Regions from separate parts of the Alkaliphilus flagellatus genome, predicted to be linked through region 1. Evidence: riboswitches for the same ligand, from Rfam matches in the RefSeq annotation. Region 1 holds a riboswitch; each other region holds the start of a gene.
What was found. A riboswitch is a leader RNA that binds a small molecule or an ion and turns the genes downstream of it on or off. The one in region 1 is predicted to bind cobalamin.
Positions count from the first base shown of each region.

Region 2: it holds a riboswitch for cobalamin, as region 1 does, so the genes downstream of both, KQI88_RS03030 (ABC transporter substrate-binding protein) here and KQI88_RS16805 (cobyric acid synthase) in region 1, are expected to answer to the same signal.
Region 3: it holds a riboswitch for cobalamin, as region 1 does, so the genes downstream of both, KQI88_RS03640 (ABC transporter substrate-binding protein) here and KQI88_RS16805 (cobyric acid synthase) in region 1, are expected to answer to the same signal.

Region 1 covers NZ_JAHLQK010000007.1:87,620-90,817, reverse strand. Annotated here, with positions in the region: gene cbiB (adenosylcobinamide-phosphate synthase CbiB) at 1-414, opposite strand, end outside; gene KQI88_RS16805 (cobyric acid synthase) at 404-1,282, opposite strand; cobalamin riboswitch at 1,427-1,605, opposite strand; gene KQI88_RS16800 (ATP-binding cassette domain-containing protein) at 1,755-2,465, opposite strand; gene KQI88_RS16795 (ABC transporter permease) at 2,468-3,157, opposite strand; gene eutH (ethanolamine utilization protein EutH) at 3,183-3,198, opposite strand, start outside.
Region 2 covers NZ_JAHLQK010000001.1:667,971-671,168, forward strand. Annotated here, with positions in the region: gene KQI88_RS03020 (methylated-DNA--[protein]-cysteine S-methyltransferase) at 1-189, shown strand, start outside; gene KQI88_RS03025 (lipase family alpha/beta hydrolase) at 282-1,586, shown strand; cobalamin riboswitch at 1,651-1,826, shown strand; gene KQI88_RS03030 (ABC transporter substrate-binding protein) at 2,024-2,998, shown strand; gene KQI88_RS03035 (FecCD family ABC transporter permease) at 3,049-3,198, shown strand, end outside.
Region 3 covers NZ_JAHLQK010000001.1:792,084-795,281, forward strand. Annotated here, with positions in the region: gene KQI88_RS03630 (ABC transporter permease subunit) at 1-615, shown strand, start outside; gene KQI88_RS03635 (sensor histidine kinase) at 633-1,544, shown strand; cobalamin riboswitch at 1,650-1,826, shown strand; gene KQI88_RS03640 (ABC transporter substrate-binding protein) at 1,965-2,984, shown strand; gene KQI88_RS03645 (FecCD family ABC transporter permease) at 3,016-3,198, shown strand, end outside.

The DNA of each region.
Region 1 (3,198 bases):
TACTTCTTCAAAGTCTAATTGGGAAGTATCTCTTCCAACTAAATAGGATAGCATTTTTCGACTTTTTTCTATATCTTTTTTATACACTGACTTGTGTACCTTTTTTGCCTCCACATCTAAACATTTAGCAGCTATAGAAGTGTAGAGTAAATATATTGTAATTATGGTTTCAAATAATGGATGTATAAGCTGAGTTATTTTAAGTATTAATGTAGACACAGTCAAAACGGTAGTTAAAGATAGTAAAGCTAATATAAATCCTCCTATCTTTAAATTTAATCCGCTTTTTCTGATGATTTTTTCATATCTACTTATACTCAATCCTATCCACCTAATTGGATGAGGCCAATTTGGTGGATCACCTAATATAAAGTCTAATGCGACTACAATTAGTAATAAAATGCTACTGTCCATTATTAATCCCCATAATCCTTCTAATGTTTTCTATATCAATATTCTCTCTAACAGTAGTAGCCAGCTTATCATATTCTAATTCCTTTATTTTTTTATAATCTTCTGCACTGGATTTCTCTTTAATATCTTTTCTTCTACCGGCTGCCTCAGGATCAACCAAGCTATCTTCGTCTTCAATATTAATTTCAAAGTATGGAATTACACCTAAGCAGGGCTTGTTCACCAAATCCTCTAGCATTTTTATGCCTGGTTTTAAAATCTCCAAATCTCCTCTAAATTTGTTTATAATAAATCCTTTTATTCTATTTCGTTCTTCTTCATTAAGGAGCATAATAGTTCCATATATAGAAGCAAAAATTCCTCCCCTATCAATATCCCCGATAAGAATAACAGGAGCATCTACTAAGTTTGCTAACCCCATATTTACAATATCATTTTTACTTAAATTAATTTCTGCTGGACTTCCTGCACCTTCAATTACTAGAAGATCAAATTTACTACTTAAAACATCATATGCATTCTTTATTACCTTTTTTAGTTCTGTCTTTTTCTCTTGGTAAAGTGAAGCTGGCATATTACTAGTTAAAACCCCATTTATTATTACTTGGCTTTTTCTGTCACTGGTGGGCTTTAATAAGATAGGGTTCATTTCTACTGTAACTTCAATTCCAGCCGCTTCTGCCTGTATAGCTTGGGAACCTGCAATCTCTTTGCCATCTTTAGTTATAAATGAATTTGATGTCATATTTTGAGATTTAAAAGGTGCTACCGAAAAACCATCTTGCTTAAAAATTCTACATAGTGCAGCAGTTAGTATTGTTTTACCAACTGAAGAGGAAGTTCCTTGAAGCATAATATTTTTAGCCAATTTGACACCTCCTTTAGGATTTTATTTTTCTTTGGTCTTGGAAAATAAAAAAACACATAGAGCGTCTATGTGTTGAATTCATCAGATAAGGTAAAGTTAGATATGATTATATGATGAACCTTCCATACTTCCCTCCGAAGCTGTGATTCTTTCCTTTTCAAGGCAGGTCTCCTGACTTGCAGATCTATTTACTCTCTTCCCTTCCCAGTTTCCCAGTGGATACGAAGATTTCATACCTGCTCACAGTAGCGGGGGCTGTAGAGGAGTTCAACCTCTTTCCCTTTTAACTTTATAAACAAAGCACCTTGAAATTATTTAGTTTTATATTATACACTTATTATAGTTTAGTTATAATATCATTGTCAACCTAGTATAGATTTCTCAATTTGTACAACTCATACAACTTTCCATGTCATTGATTTATCTATTAAAAAAAGTTAAAAAGTACCAAGAGCTCAAGCCTTTGGTATTTTTATATTAATATTTCTCCTTCAATAAACTTTTTAGTCAAAGGATTATTACAATCGTTAAAAATATTATCTACTTCACCCATCTCTACAATTTGACCCTCATTCATAAAGGCCACCTCTTTACAAAGTCGTTTACTTTGTTGAAGATTATGGGTAATTATAATTACAGTAGACTTATTTTCTTGATGAAATTTCTTTATAGTTTCTTCCATAACTAAAACCGAGCTAGGATCAATATTAGCTGTAGGTTCGTCCAATAATAAAAGAGAAGGCTTAATTACAATTGCTCTAGCTAAAGCTACCTTTTGCGCTTCCCCTCCTGATAATGTCCATGCTTTTTGGTTCTGTAGATATTCAATATCCATAGACTTCATAACTTCCTTAACTCGTGTTAGTATATCATCCCTTTTCATGTTTCTTATAATTAAAGGATAAGCTATATTATTAAAAACCGTTGCTCTTAGTAAATATGGCTTTTGGAAAACCAATGTCATGTTTTGCTGTATTCTATGAGAAACCTTTTCACCATCATAATTAATAAAGCCTGAACTAGCATCTACTAGTCCAGCAATAATTTTAATTAATGTGCTCTTTCCCGCACCATTAGAACCAATAATCCCTAAAAAACTCCTCTTTTCTATTGTTAAACTATCAATATTAAGCACACATTGTCCTGCATAATTTTTCTGCAAGCCACTAATTTGTAAATTCATGCCTAATCCTCCTGTTGGAGTCTATATAATATGGAGTTAATAATAAATGATATTAATAATAGAACTATACCTATAGCTATAGCTGTTTCATAGTCTCCCATATTCCTTAACATCGCAATTGTAGTAGTCATAACCCTCGTATGTCCCTTTATATTACCACCTACAATCATTACAGCACCAACTTCTGATATGGCCCTACCATATCCTGTAACAATTGCAGAAAAAATGTTAACTCTAAGCTCTCTAATCAGTAGAATAAGGGTTTGTACTCTATTCGCTCCTAATGTATAGGCCAAATTTTGTATATCTTCACCCTTTTCCTTTGTTCCGTTATAGACAACTCCTGTAATAATAGGAGTTACTAAACAGACCTGTGCAACTATCATAGCCATCGGCGTAAACACTATACCTAAATTTCCTAGTGGTCCACTTCTTGATATCAATAAAAATACAACTAGTCCAACTATTACTGGAGGTAGGCTCATCATAGTATATAGACTACGTATTACCATTTTTTTTATAGGGAAAGATTTTATTCCCAAGAGTATGCCAATGGGAATCGCCAAAAAGCTCGAAATTAAAGTAGACGTTAAAGATACATAAAGTGATAATCCTATAATATTATATATTTCTTTATCAAAGGATAGTAATAAATTTATTGCATTTTTTAAACCTTCTACAATAACTAGCATACTACCTCCTCCACACAGATCACATTTATTCTATAGCTAAC
Region 2 (3,198 bases), on a different contig from region 1:
GACAATCCTAAAGCCGTAAGGGCTGTTGGAGGAGCAAATAATAAAAATAGAATTCCTATTATTATTCCATGTCATAGAGTAATAGGGGCTAATAAAAAGTTAGTAGGTTACGGTGGTGGGCTGCATATTAAAGAAAAATTGCTAAATGTTGAAGGAATAAAAGTTGAATGTGAAAAGGTGGTAGAATAATACCACTTTTATTTTTTTGCAATTTAGGGTCATAGAATTGGTATCTATCGGATAAATATAATTGAGATAATGAAAAAAGAAGGGGGAAGACAATGGAAGTTACTAAACTAAATCCAATTATTTTTATTCCTGGTTTAATGGGATCTATTGGCGGAGAGATGTTAGGATGTCAAATTGAGTGGGGCTTTGGTGTGGCAAGTTGGTTTTATAAACCATTTTTAAAAGAATTAGAGAAATTAGGATATAAATTAAATGAGAATTTATTTGTTTGTTATTATGATTGGCGAAAAAGCTGTAGGGAAATAGTAAAGGAGTTTTTACAACCTTTAGTATTACGGGTAGAAGAAAAGCATCCTAATCAAAAAGTTGATTTATTATGTCATAGTATGGGTGGAGTGGTAGCTCGTACTTATATTCAAAGTATAGAATACTCCTATAATGTTAGAAATTTAATGTGCTTTGGAACTCCTAATAAGGGAAACATTGAAGCCTATCATTTGTGGAGTATTGGAAAACTAATGAAGAAAACAGATACCGAGAAAGAACTATTTGACATTATACGCAGAGGATACATTTGGTTACTTACTAAAATACTAGATATACCTTTGGGGACAGAGAATATTGAAAAATTACATGAGAATTTTCCAGGATTACGAGATTTAATACCTACAGATGATTATGGGAAAATATTATGCTGTAAAATCGACAATGATTACCACTATATTCCAAGAGAATATACACTTTATAATAATTATTTACTAAATGAGCTAAATAAAAATATAGATACATTAAATAATCGAGTTAAAAATCTATATTGTTTTGTTGGGACTAACAAGGAAACAGATAAGGTCTTGCTACTAGATACAGAATTATTATTTAAATATAAAAAAGCATATGTTATAGGATCATTGAAAACAAAAGAAGGGGATGGGACGGTAACGGTTAATAGTGCAACTATAGATAATGCAGAAACATTTATAATGGAAGGAAGTCATAGTGGAATTTTATTAGGTTCTATGGAATATCTTGCAGACATATATAATTTAGATCGTTCATTATTTAATAAAGGTTTTGTAGAACCTAAAGTATATCCATTAGGGATAATATTAAAAAAATATATTAATATAGAACTGAAAAACGAAAGAGATATAATTGGTAAATTTATAGATGGAAAATTTATTACAGAGTATGAGCATATTTGCCAAGAGTTCGGAAAAGATTATTTGTGGCTTATGTTAAAACACGTACCTAGTGGTGAATATATTTTAGAAACATCTGGACAATATAAAGAAGATCATAATATTTTTGTAATAGGCTCTAGGATAGAAGAAGAATTAACAGAGAAAAATGTACGAAAAAAAGAAACTGATAGACTGTACTTTTCCTTTAAGGTATGAGATTAACAAAAGAAGCATAGCATAAAAAAGAATTGAAAATATTCCTCTTTTTTGATATCATTAAGGCAATCTAAATATTGACGGTGCTCAATTGAGCTTAAAAGGGAAAATGGTGAAAATCCATTACAGCCCCCGCTACTGTAAGTGATGATGAAACAGCGATATACCACTGGTATTGACCGGGAAGGTGCTGAAGTAAAATGATTCACGAGTCAGGAGACCTACCAAGTTTTAGCACATGCAGCCTTCGGAGGGATAGGTGAAATATTAGTGTGTTTATAATCCCTTACCCTTTGGTGAGGGATTTTTTATATTATAAAAAACAGGGGTCGCAAGGGAAAGAATTCAACTTGCGTAGTTATGAGGGTGTTTGGACAGCTTTGCTGCTTTTTTATATTTAAAATGTAAGTAAGAAACTATAAGAGGAGGATGTTTTTATGAGAAAATCAAAAGCAACTATATTTTTAGTAGTATTAATGCTATTGACAACCTTGCTATTTGGTTGTGCCAAAGAACAAAAAGAGAATTCACAGGGGGATGTAGGTAACAATATAGAGAATACAACCTATCCTATGGATATTGTAGATGGATTCGGAAATTCTGTAACAATAAAGAAGCAACCAGAAAGAGTCGTTTCGATTGCGCCTAGTCAAACAGAAATTCTATTTGCTTTAGGATTAGAAGATAAAATTGTAGGAGTATCGGATTTTTGTGATTATCCTATAGAAGCCCTAGAGAAAGAAAAGGTAGGTAATGCCTTTGCAATAAATGTAGAGAAAATATTAGAGTTAAATCCAGATGTAGTATTTCTATATAACGAAGCCCTTCCTGAGTCTATAGAACAAATAAAGGCAAGTGGAATAGCGGTAATGTTATATTCGCCTGAAACAATCGATGAAATTTTTAATAACATATTACAATTAGGTGAAGTAATGGGTGTAGAAGAAAAAGCGGAACAAATAGTAAGTGGAATGCAGGAAAAAAGAGATAATATTGTTAATAAAGTTAAGAATGAGAAGAAGGCAAGAGTGTTTTATCAAGTTTGGGACGAACCTTTAATGACAGCTGGTGAAGGGTCATTCATAAATGAGTTAATCACTTTAGCTGGTGGAGAAAATATTGCAGCTGATGGGGATGGAGCTTATCCTCAATATAGTGTTGAAGCTATGGTGGAAAAAGATCCTGAGATTTATATAGCACCAGCTCATACTGCTGAAAACTTCACTTTAAATCCTGAGCAAATGAAAGAATTAAAAAATATAATAAAATCTAGACCAGGTTATGATGTTATTACTGCCGTTAAAAATGATAAAATAGAGTTATTAGATCCTAATATAGTATCAAGACCAGGTGTTAGAATAATTGAGGCCTTAGAGCTATTCGCAAAGGCTATACATCCAGAGGTATTTTAATAATATATTCCAGCTATTTTAATGGGAATATATATGGAGGCAGACTGTCTATGGAAAAGCATAATTATTTAAAAATATTTCCACTACTACTAATGACATTGATGATAACAATATCTATATCCTTAGTTATTGGAGTGGCTAATGTAACTATTATTGATAGTATAAAAATCATTTTAAAAACCATTCCTATAATAGGAGAT
Region 3 (3,198 bases), on a different contig from region 1:
CTTTCAGAATTAATGTATATAGGTATTCAATCAATTAATTTACCACTATTTCTAGTTTTAATGATGATTGACATTGTTACAAGTGAAGAAAATAAAAATTTGACTTTGAAAAATGCTGTATCATTTGGTATACCTAGAAACAGAATTGTTTTATCAAAGATAATTGCTACAGTTGTTCTATCTACTATAGCAGCATTTATTATACTAACTGTCTTTTTAGGAAGTGGAGCAATGCTGTTTGGGCTTGGTAAGGACTTTTCAATAGATATAGTTAAAGATTTTTCACTAAGATTACTAGTAGCACTCCCACTATGGATTGGAGGAATATCTGTAGGCACTTTTCTAGGAATTGTATTTAAAAACAATACAATATCTAGCTTTGTTTACTTCGGAGTATTCTCTATGACTGGTAATATTATTAGTCTACTTTCAGTAATTGTGTCTCCAAAACTTATGAATATTAATAAGTTTCTTATTACAACAAACTTATCCAATATAAAAGCTGACACTGTAGCGAGCAATACTTTAGGTTTTGCGACTTTAGTAGGTATCGGATTTACAGTAGTATTTACAATTTTAAGTATGTTATACTTTAATAAAAAAGAGATTAAGTAAAACGGAGGGTGACATTTATGCAACTATTAACTATTATTTTTCTTATAATTATATGTGGCGTATTTGTCACTCTTTATATTTTATCACATAACGAAGTTAAGAATATAACTAATCAACTAAGTAGAATCAATAAGACTAATACTAATTCAAAAATATTACTTACTTTTTCTAATAAAGAGATGAAAAATTTAGCTTCGGAAATAAATAAAACCTTAGAAGAAAAACAAAAATCAGAAATTGAACATAAGAGGATGGATTTAGAACTTAGACAGGCTATTGCAAATATATCACATGATCTGAGGACACCACTTACATCAATAATGGGATATATACAGCTTATGGAGGAAGATAGCTTACCTTGCCATGAAAAGAAAGAATATGCAGATATAGTTAAAAGAAGAGCTGAGTCATTACAAAGTTTAATATCTAGCTTTTATGATTTATCAAGACTGGAAGGTAAGGAATATAAATTTGATCTTAAATCTGTAAATATAAATAATATAATGTGTGATTTAATAGCATCATTCTATAAGGATTTTTTAACTAAAGAGATAGAGCCTATTATTGATATAGATGAAAAAGTATCATTGGTTATTGCTGATGAAAATGCAGTAAAAAGAATTTTCTCAAACCTAATACAGAATGCTTTAAAGTATGGAAATGAGTTTATGTATATCTCTTTAAAGGAGTATGAAGGTTATATTACAACAACATTTACAAATGTCGCACGGAATTTAAGTGAGGAAGATATAGCCCATCTATTTGAACGTTTTTTTACAGCTGACCCCACAAGAAGTGGTAAAAGCACAGGACTTGGATTGGCTATAACAAAAGAATTAGTCGAACAAATGGGACACGAAATTTCAGCAAAGCTAGCTGATTGTAAGCTTAGTATAATAATAAAATGGAGAACAACACATTCTTCATAGAGGACATCATAACACCTATAGAATGTATTTTATTGCAAGCTTGGTACATTATTAAAGAAACTTTATTGAATAAAATTCCATTGTATGATAACATAGTGAATGAAAACTAAATAAGAAACATTAGGTTCTGTAAGATTAATAGGGAAATCGGTGAAAATCCGGTACAGCCCCCGCTACTGTAAGTGTGTACGAAATCAACTTAGCCACTGGATTATATCTGGGAAGGTGTTGAGAGTAGGATGATCCACAAGTCAGGAGACCTGCCTAATAGTTTATATTAAGTAACCTTCGGTGGGAAGGGGAGACTTTTGCTTTTTTGCACTTAATGTTTCTATGTGCATGATATATCCCTAACTTATACGGTTGGGGATTTTTTATTACCCTCCACCAGGGAAAAAACTACAAACTGGAGGATGAAAAATGAAAAAAAGAGTAGCAGCATTAGCATTACTGTTAGCATTATCAATATCTACAATAGCAGGATGTTCAAACCAAGCAAATAATGTAGAACCTAGCAAGGATAAGGAGGTAGTAAATGAACTAGAGAAAAATATGTTAGAGGAGTATGGAGTACAGATAGGTGAAGACAGTGTTACCTTTACTGATAGTAGAAATCAGCAAGTCACACTAAATAAGCATCCGGAAAGAGTAGTAGTTCTTTTTAATTCATATTTAGAAATTTGGGCTAAAAATGGAGGTACTGTAGTTGGTAGAATAGAAGAATCGGCGGATAAGATAGTAGAGGGAACAGAAAATGCTGAAATAGTAGGGACTTTAGGAGCAATAAGCCTTGAGAAGGTATTATCATTAAAGCCAGATTTAGTAATTTTAAACGGCAACTCTAAAATTCAAATGGAGATAGTTCCTATATTAGAGGATAATGGAATTGGAGTTGTTGCCTTAGACTTTTTTGTAAAGGATGATTACTTTAAACTTGTAAGGTTATTTACTGCATTAAATGAAAGAGAAGATCTTTACCAAGCAAATGCTTTGCAAGTTAAAGAGGATATAGAGAAGATAATAGAAAAATCACCAAAGGATAAGAGTTATAAAGTATTAATAATGATGGCCAGTGCAAAAAGTATAACAGCTAGAGGATCAGATGCTTATTTAGGTGAAATGTTAAAAGATCTTCATACAACTAATATTGCAGATACATCCAATAATACTTTAGATGATAAAAACTTTAGCTTAGAAAAAATAATAGAAGAAGACCCAGATTTTATATTCGTCCAAACAACAGGAAGTGATATGGAAGCGGTATTGGATAGAATTAAAAAGGATGTAGAATCAAATCCAGCATGGGCTTCCTTAAAGGCAGTAAAAGAAGGTAGATATATTTTCTTACCAAAGGATCTTTATATGTTTAAAGCAAATCATAGATATGCAGAGGCTTATGAAGGGTTAGCAAAACATCTTTATACAGATTTAGTTAAATAAGAGAAACTATTAATTATATGGGAGAAATTTTATGTCAGTAGGTATGGAAGAAGAAAAACCTCGTAAAATTATAGTATTAATAATCTTTATATTATTATTTATTGCAAGTTTTTTCATAAGCGTTGGTAATGGAGCTGTAAAAATAGCCCCAGTAGAAATAATTAAAGCTATCTTTTATCAAAAAGATACAGTTAACTATCAAATAATATGGAAT